DNA from 2 places in the Myceligenerans halotolerans genome. Region 2 is predicted to be linked to the other one. Evidence: predicted binding sites of a transcription regulator. Region 2 holds the regulator's gene; the other holds the start of a gene.
What was found. Region 2 encodes Rex, which represses fermentation and respiration genes when NADH is low (regulators of the CRP and FNR family bind a similar motif). Its sites were predicted from a motif close to CTTGTGAANNNNTTCACAAG; they were not measured.
Positions count from the first base shown of each region.

Region 1: the regulator Rex is predicted to act here: its motif matches at 5,757-5,776, upstream of ACYVK5_RS03355 (geranylgeranyl reductase family protein).

Region 1 covers NZ_BAAGRL010000006.1:17,789-25,637, forward strand. Annotated here, with positions in the region: gene fxlM (methyltransferase, FxLD system) at 1-1,019, shown strand, start outside; gene ACYVK5_RS03345 (lanthionine synthetase C family protein) at 1,030-2,271, opposite strand; gene ACYVK5_RS03350 (lantibiotic dehydratase) at 2,268-5,249, opposite strand; gene ACYVK5_RS03355 (geranylgeranyl reductase family protein) at 5,824-7,128, shown strand; gene ACYVK5_RS03360 (NADH-quinone oxidoreductase subunit A) at 7,151-7,510, shown strand; gene ACYVK5_RS03365 (NuoB/complex I 20 kDa subunit family protein) at 7,612-7,849, shown strand, end outside.
Region 2 covers NZ_BAAGRL010000016.1:20,557-28,405, reverse strand. Annotated here, with positions in the region: gene ACYVK5_RS11960 (acetoin utilization protein AcuC) at 1-702, opposite strand, end outside; gene ACYVK5_RS11955 (TrkH family potassium uptake protein) at 873-2,276, shown strand; gene ACYVK5_RS11950 (potassium channel family protein) at 2,425-3,096, shown strand; gene ACYVK5_RS11945 (HAD family hydrolase) at 3,261-4,067, opposite strand; gene ACYVK5_RS11940 (glutaredoxin family protein) at 4,191-4,445, shown strand; gene ACYVK5_RS11935 (redox-sensing transcriptional repressor Rex) at 4,506-5,159, shown strand; gene ACYVK5_RS11930 (aspartate/glutamate racemase family protein) at 5,364-6,104, opposite strand; gene ACYVK5_RS11925 (NCS1 family nucleobase:cation symporter-1) at 6,115-7,797, opposite strand.

The sequences.
Region 1 (7,849 bases), on a different contig from region 2:
CGGTGGCCGGGATGCTGGAGCAGGCCGAGGTCGGGCCTGGGCATCGGGTGCTGGAGATCGGGTCGGGTACCGGCTACAACGCCGCGCTGCTGAACCACCTGGTCGGTCCGGACGGTGCGGTTACCACGATCGAGTACGACTCGCAGGTCGCCGACGCGGCCCGCGCCGCGTTGTCGGCCCACGGCGCTGACCGGGTGCGGGTGATCACCGGGGACGGAACTCTCGGCGCGCCGGAGGACGGCCCGTTCGACCGCATCCTGGTCACCGCCGGAGCATGGGACGTCTCCCCGGCCTGGCGTGAGGAGCTCGCACCAGGCGGCCGTCTCGTCCTGCCCCTGCGGCTGCGAGGCTTGACCCGGGTCACCGCGTTCGAGCACTCCGATCACGGGCTGCGAAGCGTGTCGGTGGTCGAGGACGGGTTCATCCCGATGAAGGGCATCGGCGCCGTCGCCGAGCAGAACATCCGGATCGGCTCCGGGCCCGATGTGACTCTGCGCATCGATGACGGGAAGCCGGTCGATGCCGCTGCACTGGCGGACGTCTTGGACAACGAGCCCGAGACGGCTTGGACCGGCGTGGAGGCTCCGTGGGGATGGACGGAGAACCAGGACTTCTGGCTCGCGTCTCTGCCGGGCTTCTGCCGTGTCTTCGTGAACGCGGACGCGGCCATGGAGGGGCGTGTTCCACGCCCGAAGGATCCGTGGGGCTCATGGGGAGTCTTCACCGATGCCTCGCTGGCGTACCTGACCGTGCGGCGTGTCGGCGGTGTCGATGAGATGCCGATGCTCCAGATCGGTGCCTGCGGGTTCGGTCCCGACGGAGCGAGCCTGGCCGAACGGCTTGCCGACAGGGTCACCGCCTGGCAGCAGGACGGCGGCGACTCGATTGACCTGATGATCGATGCCTACCTCAAGGAAGATTCGGCGCGAGACGAGGACGGCGCCCTCGTCGTCATCGACAAGGCGGACCATTCCTTCGTCGTCCGAACCGCTGAGCGAGCAGCGTCCGGAGACGCCTGACCCGCCAGGTTCATGACAGGAGCAGCAGCGCGTCCCACGCGGTGATGACCGGTGCGGCCGGCAGATCCGTGTGTTCGGAGAGTGCGAGAGCGACGCCGGCCGCTCCGGTCAGGAAGCCGGGAGCGTCGAGGCGCGCTCCTGCCTCGTGGTGCTGGACGCCGAATCGAAGCGCGGGACTGTAGGCAGCCTGCACCTTGATCCGGGCAATCTGGCCCACGGGTAGGCAAATGGACCCCGCGCACTGGAGGATCCCGGCGTCGCCATGGCAGAGCGTCGGGCCTTCGGCGTCCCAGCGCTCGGTTCGTGAACTGAGCGAGCCCATGGCCTCGACGGCCACGGCCCGGAGTTCGTCGTTCCCCAAAGCGCGACCCGCCAGGTCGAGAGCCCGGCTGATTCCGGGAATTCCGTAACACCAGGCTTCGCTGCGTCCGTCGCGTTGCAAGGCGGAGTCGGCGTCGAGTTCGTCGCCGGTCAGGTGCGTGGGCCAGAGCGCTTCCCCGTTCGTGCGCCACCGGCACAACCACCCCGCTGCCGTTTCCATGGCTTCGCGCTGTCGTGGTACCTCGAACCCTGCGGCGCACGCGACTGCCAGGAGCGCGAGCGGTCCGGCTACGCCGTGGGCGAGTCCGGTGTTGGCAGCTCCGGACGAATCGGAGTCCAGCGTCTCGGAGTAAACCTCCCGGTCGACCCACCATCCGGGACGTCGTCCTCGGGTGGTGGCCAGCATCGTCGTGAGCGCGTTCAAAGCGGCGTGTAGTCCGGGCTCGGCCTCCCTGTGGCCGTGGTTCAGCGCGGCCAGGAGGACGCGTCCGACGCCTGCCAGGCCGCTGATGACGTCATAGATGTGCCACGGCGTCCCGAAGCCGCCGGCAGCGAGAAACGCTCGCTGCCTGTCCGCCAGGTGGCTCGCGTAGGAGGAGGTCCAGCGGACGGCCCTGGCCACGACGGTCTGCTGCATCTGCGGGTCGGGAAGATATGGCGTGCCGATGATGAGCGACGCGGCAAGACCACCCAGCTCGTGATAGGTCCCGCCGAACGCTTCTGCCTGAGCTGCCCGGCGGGCAGCCTGTTCCCAGTGCGCCGTCGCAGCCTGCTCGAACTCGGGATCGAGGTGTGACAGCCTCGCGTGCAGCAGCGCGGTCCCTGGAAGCCCCTGGGCAAGCGTCGCGACGCCGGTTCCCGCGGCCTCCGCTACGTCCGACGGGTTGGTGAGCTTCTCGGCGATGGCCAAGACGATGTCTGTCGTGTTCATTGCACCCTCTGTGCCAACAGCTGGGCCGCTACGACGCGCGCGAGGCGCTCGGCGTCGTTCGAGCCCAGCAGCCGGTTCGCGTGCATGTGGATCAGCGAGGAGGCACAGTCTGCTCGGCGCGCCGGTGGCACCAGATCCCGGTACGTCTCCAGCGACTTGCTCCAGGCGCGCCACGTCGGCTCAGCGGCGCCAGTGGGCCGGCCGTGGTCTTGCTGCTGTTCCCGCGCGGCCTTCACCAGGCGGTGCACCTGACGGCGTGCGCCACGATCGAGCTGGTGGCGGCCCACGGCTTCGAGACCGTTTCCAGTGGCGACGGAACGGCCCACGGCTGCTGCGGTGAGGGCTGCGGTGACGAGCCGCTGTTCGTGGTCCGCTGTCGCGGCGATGGTCGCGAGGACCATCTCGCTGTCTGCCTCGAAGACTCGTTCTGCGGCCTCGATCGCCTCCGGCCCGCCGTATCGGACCACCTCCGGCTCGTAGGGTTCGATGACCAGCCCCCGCGCGAGGCGGCTCGCGACCAGGCCCGCGCACCATGCGGACATGGTAGGGAGGACCTGACCACAAAGAAGTTCGGGTTTGCCATGGAAGCGCACACGGAGATGTGGTCCGTATGCCTCGTTGTCGTAGCGCAGCCAGAACCATCTATCGTGGAATTCCGCCGTCGTCTCCGCTACCTCGGCCAGGCGCTCGAGGATCGCCTCGTGGTGCTGGTGCGGCGCTGGGATCGCCAGGGACAGCCACTCCCCACCTGGAACGAACAGCTCAACGCTCGGTTCAGCCGGAGGGGCGTCGAGGCGACGTGAATCGGACTCGATGTTGCCTTGCAGCGGGATGATGAGTTCCAGCAGGTGCCGTCCACTCGGTCCCGCGATGACGCCTTGGATCGCGTCTGACTCGCCCGGCGGCTCGATCACGGTGTCCATCCCGCGTCGGACGTACCGGCGCAGTAGTTCGCGGTCTTCGCGATGGTCGAGTGCGAGCGGCAGTTGACGGTCGCCTTCCTCGGCGAGGACGGTCTCCGGCGGCTGCGGAACCGTCGATGCGCGCCAGCGGTCAAGTTCGGCGTCCCATCGTGTGTCGTCCTTGGCGGCGTTGACGACCGAGGCGTCCAGTCTCCAGCGCGCGGGCGACAAGATCGTCCGGCCGTATCGGATGCGGGGCTGGAACGCCGTGTCGTCGAGCGGGCCCCACGACCATGCACACCATGGCGTGGTTCCCGAGAGCGCGAGCTGCTGGAGCAATCGGGCGACGGGCGAGATGTACATCGAGCCCACGCGCGAGTACAGCACCGGGACGACCTGGCATTTCCGTGACCGGGACCAGAGCATGAGGCGGGTGCCGTCGGACGTGAGAACAAGGTCGTCCAGCCGGAGATCGCCGTCCTTGTACGGCACGCCTACGGGAATCCGCGTGTCTGCGAAGCCCGCCGGGACGGCCGCCGTGCTCAGCTCCGGCTTGCGGGGACGGACCAAGACCTCGGCGGTCAGTGCCGGCTTCGCCAATCGGGAGAGCACGCCCCGGTGGTCCAGGTTCACCAACGACGTAAACCGGCCGACCGTCGACCCGGCATCCTGCGTCCCGCCCGCATCGATGGCCAGGTGATACCGCCCTGCCTCCAGATCTGCCGAGGACGCGGCGAGCACCCGCGCATAGATCTCCGCGCTCGGTGGCGGTGGCGGCCGGTCGGGGCTGCGTCCTTCGAGAGCGGAGATCGTCGCGTCATCGATCTCCACCTCGGTCTCACCCCTTCCGACGGCGGTGGCGATCAAGTCAGCCAGTATCCGCAGCCGACTGCGCTCCATCGGTGCCGCGCGAATCTCTGCCTCGTCCCCGACACCACCGAGGCCCTCGACCGGGTCGAGGACGTCGAGCAGCGGTACGGCACGGCCCGTGCCGTATCTGCTCACGAAGCGGTCGTGATAGCCGCTCAGGACCGGCAACGTATGTCCGATCCGCCACAACAGGCCGACAGCTTCTGCCGCATCGTGCATCAAGGACTCAGGTACGACGACGTCGGCATCCACCGCGGTGTCGGAGGTGATCGGGCTCTCGACCCGCACGACGTTGTCACAGGCCAGTCGTGCGGCGTCCAGCGCCGCCAGACGCTCGCGGTCACCGGGAGGGTACTCGTCGGCACGAACCAGTGCGTCACGTATCGCGGCAAGGGCGTCTCGCATCGGAGCTGCCACGGGGAGCTTCGTCAGCATGTGCCGGAGGGGGGCATCATTGATGCGCTCGGGCAGCAGGTCAGTCAGCAGGAAGCCCCCGCTGACCATCGTCAGTACAGCATCCCGGACGATCTGCTCCGGGACCGACGGCCACTCGCGCTGAACCGTCGCGATGAGATCGCGCAGCCGCGCGCCGCTTTGACATCGCGCGAGGATCAGGCTGGCCGCGGGCGTGGCGCGAATCGTCACCCGCTCCGGAACGTTGTCCCCGGCCTCGGCGATGCGTTCGTGTTCGAAGCAGTCTCCCCGTCGAACGACCAAGTTGCTGGCCGAGAGCGTCAGGCGGTCCAGCACTCCGGGCAACGACATCACCCGATCAGCGACGGAGACCAGCCATCCCGCACTCGGTGTCGTGTGCACCCGATGCGAAGAGCCGAGTGACAATCTTGTGCGCTGGTCTTCACCGACCACATCGGCTACCTGAACCCCGGCGAACACACCGCGTGGCGTTGGTCGCGTCCGGGCACGGCGATCGTACGCTCGCAGCGTCTGCGCAAGCCGGGGAGTCATGGGAGTGCCGCCGCGCACCGCATCTCCCGTGTAACGCGACGCAAAACGCACAGCTTCGGAGAGTACGTCTCCATCCGTGGAGCCGGACGAGGTCGTCCCGTCCGACTCCACCGGAAGGAGGGGCACCCGTGCCAACACGGGAAACTCCCGCATCCAGACGAACGGTCGCGACTGTGCCACGACCGTCAACAGCCCTTCTTCGTGCAGGCCGTCGTCGGGCAATTGCAGGTCTTGGAGCATCCCCGGCTTGTGCAAGTCTTCGTACAGCCGTCGTCGGTGCAGTCGGTCGTTGTGTTCAGCCCCTTGATGTCAGGCACCGGCACTGACTTCAGGTCGAAGTCGAACAGGTCGGCTGTCATGCGGTCCAAGACCGTGACGCGATCGGTCATAGGTAGCCCTTTCGGCTGGTCAGGACGGTGGTCGAGAACCATCCAATCCGCACTGAGCCCACATGAACAGAGCATCCATCAGGCATCTTCCTGGCCTGATGGTGGTACTGGACAGCGACGAGCCCTCTGGGACCCCAGGAGCAGATCCCCGAAGGGCAACGGTGGCAGCACCGCAAGTCATCCTGGCGAGTCCCAGAGGGCTCGTTGGTAGTCAACCAATCACACGGCCGTGTCTCGCGTCACCAGCATTGCTCGGCAGCATGCCGCCGCCCCATCGCATCGCGGTGACGCGGATCACCGCCCGAAGTTAGGTTCGCCTTGCTACCCAATGTCCGTCTCGTGTGGCTAGGGTGGCCGTGTTGTGACAGGGTTCACAAGGACCTGTCCTGACACCCAGCAGCGAGTTCACAATCGGGGGTGAGCACGTGAAGCATCGTGACAACGACGCTGATGTCATCGTGGTGGGCGCCGGCCCGGCCGGCTCGTCCACCGCGCATTGGTGCGCGTCCGCAGGTCTCGACGTGCTCCTGCTCGAGAAGGCCGAGTTCCCCCGCGACAAGATCTGCGGCGACGGGCTGACCCCCCGCGCGGTCTCGGAACTGGTCCGGATGGGTGTCGACACCGACGAGCGCGACGGCTGGATCCGCAACCGCGGCCTCCGCGTACACGCCACGGGCCGCTCCTGGGAGCTCGACTGGCCGGACCTCACGGCGTACCCCGGCTACGGCATGGCCCGCGCCCGCATGGCGCTGGACCACACCCTCGCCCAGCACGCGCAGGCGAGCGGCGCCAAGCTCCTCACCGGCACCAAGGTCACCGGCGCCGTCACCGACGAGCGCAGCGGCCGGATCACCGGTGTCACCGCGCAGCCGCTGGACGGCCGCGGCCGCGCGGACGGCCCGGAGCGAACGTTCCGAGCGCCCGTCGTCGTCGCGACCGACGGTGTGAGCTCGCGCCTGGCGACCGGCGTCGGGCGGATGCGTCGTGACGACCGGCCCATGGGGACCGCGGTCCGCGCGTACTACACGACGCCGCGGCACACCGACCCGTTCATGGAGTCGCACCTGGAGCTGTGGTCCGGCGAGCCCGGCCGCTCCGACCTGCTGCCCGGCTACGGCTGGGTGTTCCCGCTCGGCGACGGCACCGCGAACGTCGGCCTGGGCAGCGTGCACAGCACGCCGGCGCGGCAGTCCCGGGCCGGGATCGACTACCGGGCGCTCCAGGACACCTGGCTCACCCACTCCGCCCCGGAGGGCTGGGAGATCAGCCCTGAGGCGGCCACCGGCAAGGTCCGCGGCGCCGCGCTCCCGATGGGCTTCAACCGTGGTCCGCTGTACGCCGACGGTCTGCTCCTCGCGGGCGACGCCGCCGGCATGGTGTCCCCGTTCAACGGCGAGGGCATCGCCTACGGTCTGCAGGCCGGGCGCGTCGCCGCCGAGGCGATCGCCGCGGCCCGCCACAAGTCGACGGACGCCGCGCGCGAGGCGGCCCTGGCCACGTACGCCGACCGCATGCGCGCGGACCTGGGCGGCTACTACACCCTGGGCCGCTGGTTCGTGCGGCTCATCGAGCACCCGCAGGTCATGCGGGCCTGCGTGAAGTACGGACTGCCGCGCAAGGTCGTGATGCAGTTCGTCCTCAAACTCTTGTCCGACTGCTACGAGCCGAGCGGCGGCGACTGGATCGACCGCACCATCGCCGGCATGACGAAGGTGGTACCAAGCTCGTGAAGGAACTCCAGAGGGGAACGGCATGAATCCCTATCTCCCCATCCTGATCCTCATGGGGATCGGGGCGGTGCTCGCGCTGGGCGGTGTCGCGGCGAGTGCGGTCATCGGCCCGAAGCGCTACAACCGCGCCAAGCTCGACGCCTACGAGTGCGGCATCGAGCCGACGCCGAACGCGCTGGGCGGCGGCCGCCTGCCGATCAAGTACTACCTGGTGGCGATGACGTTCATCGTCTTCGACATCGAGGTGGTGTTCCTCTACCCGTGGGCGGTCGACTTCACCACCCTCGCCACGTTCGGGCTGGTCGCGATGTTCGCCTTCCTGGCGCTCATCACCGTCCCGTTCGTCTACGAGTGGCGCCGCGGCGGGTTCGACTGGGTATGACATTGACGAAGGGCGCAGCGAGGGCGGCTGCCGAGGTGCGAGACAGCCGCCCGGAGCAAGCACGAGGAAATGTCAGCCAGGGGCACTGAGAAGGAGGAGACATGGGTGTCGAGGAAGCGCCGTCGGGATTCCTCCTGACGACGATCGAGGACTTCGCCGGATACATGCGCAAGGCGTCGATGTGGCCGGTGACGTTCGGCCTGGCCTGCTGCGCCATCGAGATGATGGCCGCGGGCGCACCGCGCTACGACCTGTCGCGCTTCGGCATGGAGGTCTTTCGTGCGTCGCCGCGCCAGGCCGACCTGATGATCGTGGCAGGGCGGGTCAGCCAGAAGATGG
Region 2 (7,849 bases):
GACGGCGCGCAACCATTCCGCACCATGTGTCCCGGGCGGCAGCGGGATGTTCACTGCCGTGCCCTCGCCGCGCCCGCCGCCGACGTCGCCGGGGTAGCCGGTGCCGGGGAACAGCGTCCGGCCGTCCTGGTGCACGGACACGGTCAGTACGCGGGGGTCCTCCCAGAAGATGGCCTCGACGCCGTCGCCGTGGTGGGCGTCGAGGTCGATGTACGCGACCCGGTCCGCGCCGAGGTCGAGGAGCCGCTGGATCGCGGCGGCGGCGTCGTTGTAGATGCAGAAGCCCGCAGCGGCTCCCCGCTGCGCATGGTGCATGCCGCCCGCCACGTTGACGCCGTGGCTGATCTCACCACGCCAGACGGCCTCGGCGAGGGACACCGATCCGCCGACCTGGCGCGCGGCGGCGTCATGCATGCCGAGGAACAGGGGGTCGTCCTCGGTGCCGAGGCCGCGGAGCGGGTCGGGTTCGAGGGTCGTCGACGCGCGCTTGACCGCCGCGAGGTAGTCGTCGTCGTGCACGGTGCGCAGAATGCTGTCGGAGGCGGGAGCGGCGTCCACGAGCTCGAGAGCCGGGAGTTCCAGGAGACCGAGGGCACGAATGAGCCGCATCGTCAGGTCGAGCCGGACGGGGGCCATGGGATGGCCGGGCCCGAAGTCGTACTCCAGGAGTTCCGGGCTCCAGGCGAGGCGGGCGCGGTGCACGCGTCCACGGTAGCCGAGATCGTTGCTTCGGCATCCACTCGTTCGTCGCGTTGCGTCCGGCGATCCGGTCCGTGCGCCGCCGGGCGGAATGCGCCCGACACCGCCGTCGCGGGGATAGGGTCCCATCAGCGCCGGAGGCGCGTGACGATTCGAGGAGGACGGGCACGGCGATGAGGTTGCTGCGTGCGCGACTGTACGCGCTCCGGGAGATGGTGGACGAGGTCGCCCGGCACAGCCCTGCCCGGCTGGCGATCGTGGTGTTCGGTGCCGTCATCGCGGTGTTCACCGTGCTGCTGCTCGCGCCCTGGGCGACGGCGTCCGGAACCTCGGCAGAGTTCGTGGATGCGCTGTTCACGGCCGTTTCGGCGGTGTGCATCACCGGGCTCGTGGTGCAGGACACCGCCACGTACTGGTCGCTGTACGGGCAGATCGTGATCCTCGCGGGCATCAAGGTGGGCGGCCTGGGGATCATGACGATCGCGTCGATCATCGGGATGGTGGTCTCCCGGCGGATCGGGCTGACCCAGCGGCTGCTGACGGCGTCGGAGACGAAGACCAGCAAGCTCGGCGAGGTGGGGTCGCTGGTCCGCACCATCATCGTGGCGGCCACGACGCTGGAGCTGGCGATCGCGTCGCTGCTCGTCCCCCGCTTCCTCGTCATCGACGAACACTTCGGCACCGCGGTGTGGCACTCGCTCTTCTACGGCATCTCGGCGTTCAACAACGCGGGCTTCATCCCGACCGCGGAGGGCCTGATGCCGCACGTCGGCGACTGGGGGTTGGTCCTGCCCGTGGCCCTCGGAGTGTTCATCGGCTCGCTGGGGTTCCCGGTGATCCTCAACCTGTACCGGGCGCTGCGCGAGGGGCGCAGCCGCGGGCTCGGCAGGCGCTGGGGCCTGCGGCTGACGCTGCACTCGAAGCTCACGCTGATGACGAGCGTGGCGCTGCTGGTGGTCGGCTCGGTGGTGATCGGGCTGCTGGAGTGGCGCAACCCGGACACGCTCGGCCCGCTGGACTGGCCGGGCAAGATCCTTGCGGCGCTGTTCGCCGGGGTGATGCCGCGGTCCGGCGGCTTCAACACGGTCGACATCGGCGCAATGGAGGAGTCGACGTGGCTGGTCACGGACGCGCTGATGTTCGTGGGCGGCGGGTCGGCGTCGACGGCCGGCGGTATCAAGGTGACCACGCTGGCGGTGATCCTCCTGGCCATCGTCGCCGAGGCGCGTGGCGACCGCGACATCGACGCCTACGGGCGCCGGATCCCGTCCGACATCCTGCGCCTCGCGCTCGGCGTGACGTTCTTCGGCGCCACGGTGGTGATGCTCAGTAGCGTCACACTCCTGCACATCACCGACTTCCCGCTGAGCCGTGTCCTGTTCGAGTCCCTGTCCGCGTACGCGACGGTGGGCCTGTCCACCGGGATCACCGCCGAGCTTCCCGACGCGGCCAAGTATCTTCTGAGTGCCCTGATGTTCGTCGGGCGCACCGGAGGTATCACGTTCGCGGCCGCGCTGGCGCTCCGGGATCGGCGTCGCATCATACGCTTCCCCGAGGAACGGCCGATCATCGGGTGAGGCGGAGTCACGGCGCAGGACGGGAACCGGGGAACCGGTGAACGACGTCGCCGCCGGAGCGGAACCGGGGCCGGGCTGACCGGGTGACCGGGTGGTCGCACGAGCCGCTGTTCGCGTGATCAGCGGGAGAAAAAGGAGAGGGAACACCGTGGCGGAGAAGAAGGGGCCGGCCCGCGAGGCCGGCGTGCTCGTCATCGGGCTGGGCAGGTTCGGCTCGTCGCTCGCGACGACGATGGACCGGCTGGGCGAGGACGTGCTCGCGGTGGAGAAGGACCAGGCGCTGGTGGCGCAGTGGTCCGGCCGCATCCCGCTCGTGGAGGCCGACGCCTCGAACCCCGAGGCGCTCGAGCAGCTCGGCGCGAAGGACTTCGGGGCGGCGGTCGTGGGCGTCGGGTCGTCACTGGAGGCGTCCGTGCTGATCACCGCGAACCTCGTCGATCTGGGCACGCCGCAGATCTGGGCGAAGGCGATCTCCGCGGAGCACGGCCGCATCCTCACGCGGATCGGCGCCCATCACGTCGTCTTCCCCGAGGCCGACGCCGGCGCACGGGTAGCGCACCTGGTCAGCGGCAAGCTGCTCGACTACATCGAGATCGAGGACGGCTTCACGATCGTCAAGATGCGGCCGCCGAAGGAGATGCAGGGCTTCACGCTGGCCCAGTCGAACATCCGGCGGAAGTACGGGATCACGGTGATGGGCGTGAAGTCTCCGGGCCAGGACTTCTTCTACGCGACCCCGGAGACGCGCGTCTCGGCGAACGACCTCCTGGTCTGCTCGGGCCACGCGGAACTCCTGGAACGCTTCGCGGCCAGACCCTGACGCACCCGGCGTGCCTGCTGGATCCATGCGAGGTGTTGCTAGCCATGGGCGTCAGCGTGACCGCTCGACGCAACCGGTCCCGGGCCGCCGGACAGGTTGCGAAGACCGAGGACGCGACGTAGGAGCGCCCGCAGGGCTGAGCCCGGCGGCTCCGGAAAGCACAGTCAGTCGCGGAAGGTGCGGCCGCGGATGCGGCGGCGGAGCGCGCGGATCACCAGCCCGAACACCCATGCCGCTCCCGCCCATGACGCCGTGCGGACGCCCCGGCCGGCCAGGCGCTGCGGGCGGCCGCGGAACTCGCGGATGGGCCAGCCCACGTCCTGTGCGTGGTGGCGCAGGCGGATGTCGGGGTTGATCGGGCAGGGATGCCCCACGGCGTTCATCATCGGCAGGTCGTTGAGCGAGTCGCCGTAGGCGTAGCTCGCCGTCAGGTCGATGTCCCGGGCCTCGGCGAGCTCGCGGACGGCGGCCGCCTTGGCCGCGCCGTGCATGAGGTCGCCGACCAGCCGGCCGGTGTAGAACCCGTCCTCGTGCGCGGTGACGGTACCGAGCGCCCCGGTTGCGCCGAGGCGGCGCGCGATGAGCTCGGCGATCTCGACGGGCGTCGCCGTGATGAGCCACACCTGGTGTCCCGCGGCGAGGTGCTCCTCCAGGAGCCGGCGGGTTCCCGGGAAGATCCGCAGGGAGAGAACGGTGTCGTAGACCTCCTCGCCGAGGGTGGTGACCTCGGCGACGGTGCGGCCGGCGATCAGTTCGAGGGCCCGGTTGCGCACCTCGTCGATCTGCTCCCGGTTCTCGCCGAACAGCAGGTAGCGCGCCTGGATGAAGCCGAAGCGCAGCAGGTCACGGGTCCGGAAGAATCCCCGCTGGTAGGCGGCTCGCGCCAGGTGGAACGCGCTCGCACCGCGAATGATCGTGTTGTCGACGTCGAAGAATGCCGCGGTGGCGGATGCGGGCTGCGTCGACGACATGCGCCTCACTCTATCGGCGCGCGGGCGTGCGGAGTCGCACGTGAGGACGGCCCTGGGACCCTGCCATCCGCCCGGCGCGCGGGCTCGGCACCACGCCGGCGGCCGTCGTCGTAGGCTCTGGTCGTGACCACCTCCGATGCCCGCGTCGTCCTGTACTCCCGGCCGTCCTGCCATCTGTGCGACGCGGCCCGTGCCGTCGTCGAGGCCGTCACGGCGGACACCGGCGCCGGGTGGCGTGAGGTGGACATCTCCGACGGGCCCGAGGCGGAGGCTCTCACCGCGAAGTACGGGGAGTACGTGCCGGTCGTGGAGGTGGACGGTGTGCAGCAGGGATTCTGGCGTATCGATCCCGCACGACTGGCCCGTCTCCTGGCATGATCTGACGAGCGAAGGAGCGAGCCCGGCTGACGTCGTCGTCCCGGGAAAGGAGCGAGCCGCGTGGCCGAACTCAGCGAGAACGCTGTCCCGGCGGCGACCGTCGGTCGCCTGCCCTACTACTTGCGTGCCCTGCGAGACCTGGCGGACGAGGGCGTCCTGCTGACGTCCTCGTCGGAGCTGGCCGAGCGGGCCGGCGTGGGATCGGCGCAACTGCGCAAGGACCTGTCGTTCCTGGGCTCGTTCGGCACCCGAGGCGTGGGGTACGACGTCCAGTCGCTGGCCGACTACATCAAGGGAGCCCTGGGGCTCGAGTCCGAGCACCGGCTGGCGATCGTCGGGATCGGGAACCTCGGCCACGCGCTCGCGAACTACTCCGGCTACGCGCAGCGGGGATTCCAGGTCGCGGCGCTGCTGGACGCCTCCCCGGACGTGGTGGGGACCGAGGTCGCGGGAATCAGGGTGGACGACGTCGCCGGCCTGGCCGCGGTGATCGCCGAACGGCGCGTCTCCATGGTGGTGCTCGCGACCCCCGGAGGGGTGGCGCAGGGCGTCGCCGAGAAGGTTGTCGCGGCGGGCGTGCGGGAGATCCTGAACTTCGCGCCGACGGCGCTGCAGGTCCCGGACGACGTCGTGGTCCGCTCGGTCGACGTCGGCGGCGAGCTCCAGATCCTGGCTTTCCACGCGGCGGCCAGGGCGGCCGGCGCGGCGGACTGAGCGGGCCGGCTCCCGGGCCCGCCCTGGGTGGGCGGGTGCCTCGGAGGGCAGGCGGCGATGCGGTTGGCGACCGCGCCATCGGACGGCCCCGGCTGGCGACCACGCCATTTTGTGTGATGGGAGCGTAACCACCACGCAAGATGGCGTGGTCGGCGGTGGCCGGTGGCCCGCAAATCGGTGGCCGGCTGCCGACCGTGTCGTCGATCAGATGAGACGGACCGGCCCGCCGGCCGGTGTCGCCGCGCTCGCGGGCGGGCGGGGCGGAGAGGCGTACTCGTCGCGCTTGCTGGTTCCCACGCCCATGCGGACCATTCCGGCGACGAGCCCGACGGCGGCCGCGACGCCGTCGATCACGGGGACGCCGACGCGTTCGGTGAGGTCCGCGCAGAGGTCCGTCATGCCCGCGCAGCCGAGGACGACGGTGTCGGCTCCGTCGACGCGGACCGCTCGCTCGCCGAGCTCCGTGATGACCTCGCGGGCGGCCGACCCGGGCTCCTCCAGGTCCAGGACGGGGACGTTCGCGGCGTAGGACGCGACGCACGCGTCCTCGAAGCCGTGGCGCCTGACGAGGTCGTGAGCCCGGCCCAGCGTCCGGGACAGCGTGGTGACGACGGCGAACGTGCGTCCCGAGAGGGTGGCGACGTGCATCGCGGCCTCGGCGATGCCGATGACGGGTCCTGCGGTGAGCTCGCGTGCGGCGTCGACCCCCGGGTCGCCGAAGCAGGCGACGACGAATCCGTCGGCCCGCGCGTCCGCGACGTCGCGCGCCACGGTCAGGGCGGCCCAGGCCTCGTCGGTGTGGCTCTCGACCGCGGCCGGCCCGGCGCCCGGGGCCGGGCACGCCGCGACGACGTCGACCCCGGGACCTGCCACCTCCCGGGCGGTGCGGCCGATCTTGTCGGTCATCGCCCGGGAGGTGTTGGGGTTGATCACCCGGATCAGCATGGGCGCCGCCTCACGCGGTGGCCCCGGCCGCGCCGTCGGTGGTAGCGCCCGCGCTGTCGGCGGCCTCGGTCGTGCCGCCCGTGGCACCAGTCGCGCCGTCGCTCACGCCCTCGGCGGCGTCGTCGAACGACGGGACCTGCGGGTTGCGGCGCTCCAGTGCCCAGAACACCGCGAAGCCCAGGCCGCAGCCGATGAACCAGGTGAAGTTGCCGATCCAGGAGATGTCGTACCAGCCGAGGTCCGCCAGCAGCTTGGGCAGCACGCCCAGCAGGACGGTGGGGACACCGGCCATGAGGACCGCCAGCACGCCGTTGCGGTTGTAGCCGTTCTGGTACCAGTAGGTGCCGCCCTCGGACATCGTGTACATGTCGTCGACCCGGATGCGCTGGCGGGCGGCGACGTAGTACCCGGCGATGAGGATGCCGAACAGCGGCCCGATCAGCGCGCCGAGCACGCCGAGCGTGTAGTGGATCGCGTCGGCGTCGTCGTACCAGTTCCAGGGCAGCAGGATCACGGAGCCGACGGCGGCGATCATCCCGCCCATGCGCCAGCTGATCTTCTGCGGCGCCACGTTGGAGAAGTCGAATGCGGGCGAGATGAAGTTGGCGACGATGTTGATGCCGACCGTGGCGGTGACGAAGGTCAGGCCGCCCAGGAGGATCGCGAACGGGGTGTCGATCCGCTCGACCGTGTGGATGGGGTCGGTGATGAGCTCGCCGAAGACGGGGATGGTGGCGGACGCCGTGATGACCGTGAGCAGCGAGAAGAACAGGAAGTTCACGGGCAGGCCGAGGAGGTTGCCCTTCTTGACGGCGCTGAACGAGCGGCCGTACCGCGCGAAGTCGCCGAAGTTCAGCATCGGCCCGGAGAAGTAGGAGACCACGATGGCGACGGCCGTGCAGAACACGCCGACCTGCGCCCACCCGCCGAGCGGCTCGCCCTCGGCGAGGCTCAGGCTGATGTTCGACCAGCCGGCCTGGGAGACCATGTAGCCGGCGAGCACGATCATGACGACGTAGACGGCGGGGCCGGCCCAGTCGATGAACCGGCGGATGGTCTCCATCCCGTTCCAGAAGACGGCGGCCTGGGCGAGCCAGAGGATCGCGTACGAGATCCAGCCCAGCGCGCTGAGGCCGAGGAACGACGGCGCGACGAGCGCCTCGGCGGCGGGGATGAACTTGAGGAAGACGATGTTCAGCGACTGGGCCGCGAGGAACGTCTGGACGCCGTACCAGGCGACCGCGATGAGCCCGCGGATGATCGCGGGGATGTTGGCGCCCTTGACGCCGAAGACGGCCCGGTTGATCACGGGGTAGGGCACGCCGGTGATCTGGCTGGGCTTCGCGACGAGGTTGGTGAACACCTGGACGATGACGATGCCGACCAGCAGGGCCAGGAGCACCTGCCAGCTGGCGATGCCGAGCGCGAAGAGGCTCCCCGCGGTGACGTAGCCGCCGACGCTGTGCACGTCGGACATCCAGAAGGCGAAGATGTTGTACGCCGACCAGCGCTGCTCCCGCAGCGGCGCCAGGTCCTCGTTGGCGAGCCGGGGGTCGTAGGACGACTTGACGTTGCCGGAGCCGGCGGGATGACCCGCGGCTTCCACCAGGTCGTGGTCGCCGGGCGGGGACGTGCTGGGTGGGCTGGACGGCGCGGCTGCAGTGGGCGCCGACACCTCCGTGTACTCCGTCATGAGCCGTGCCTTCCGGTGGGGATCCGTGTCCGGATGAAGCTATGGGTTAACG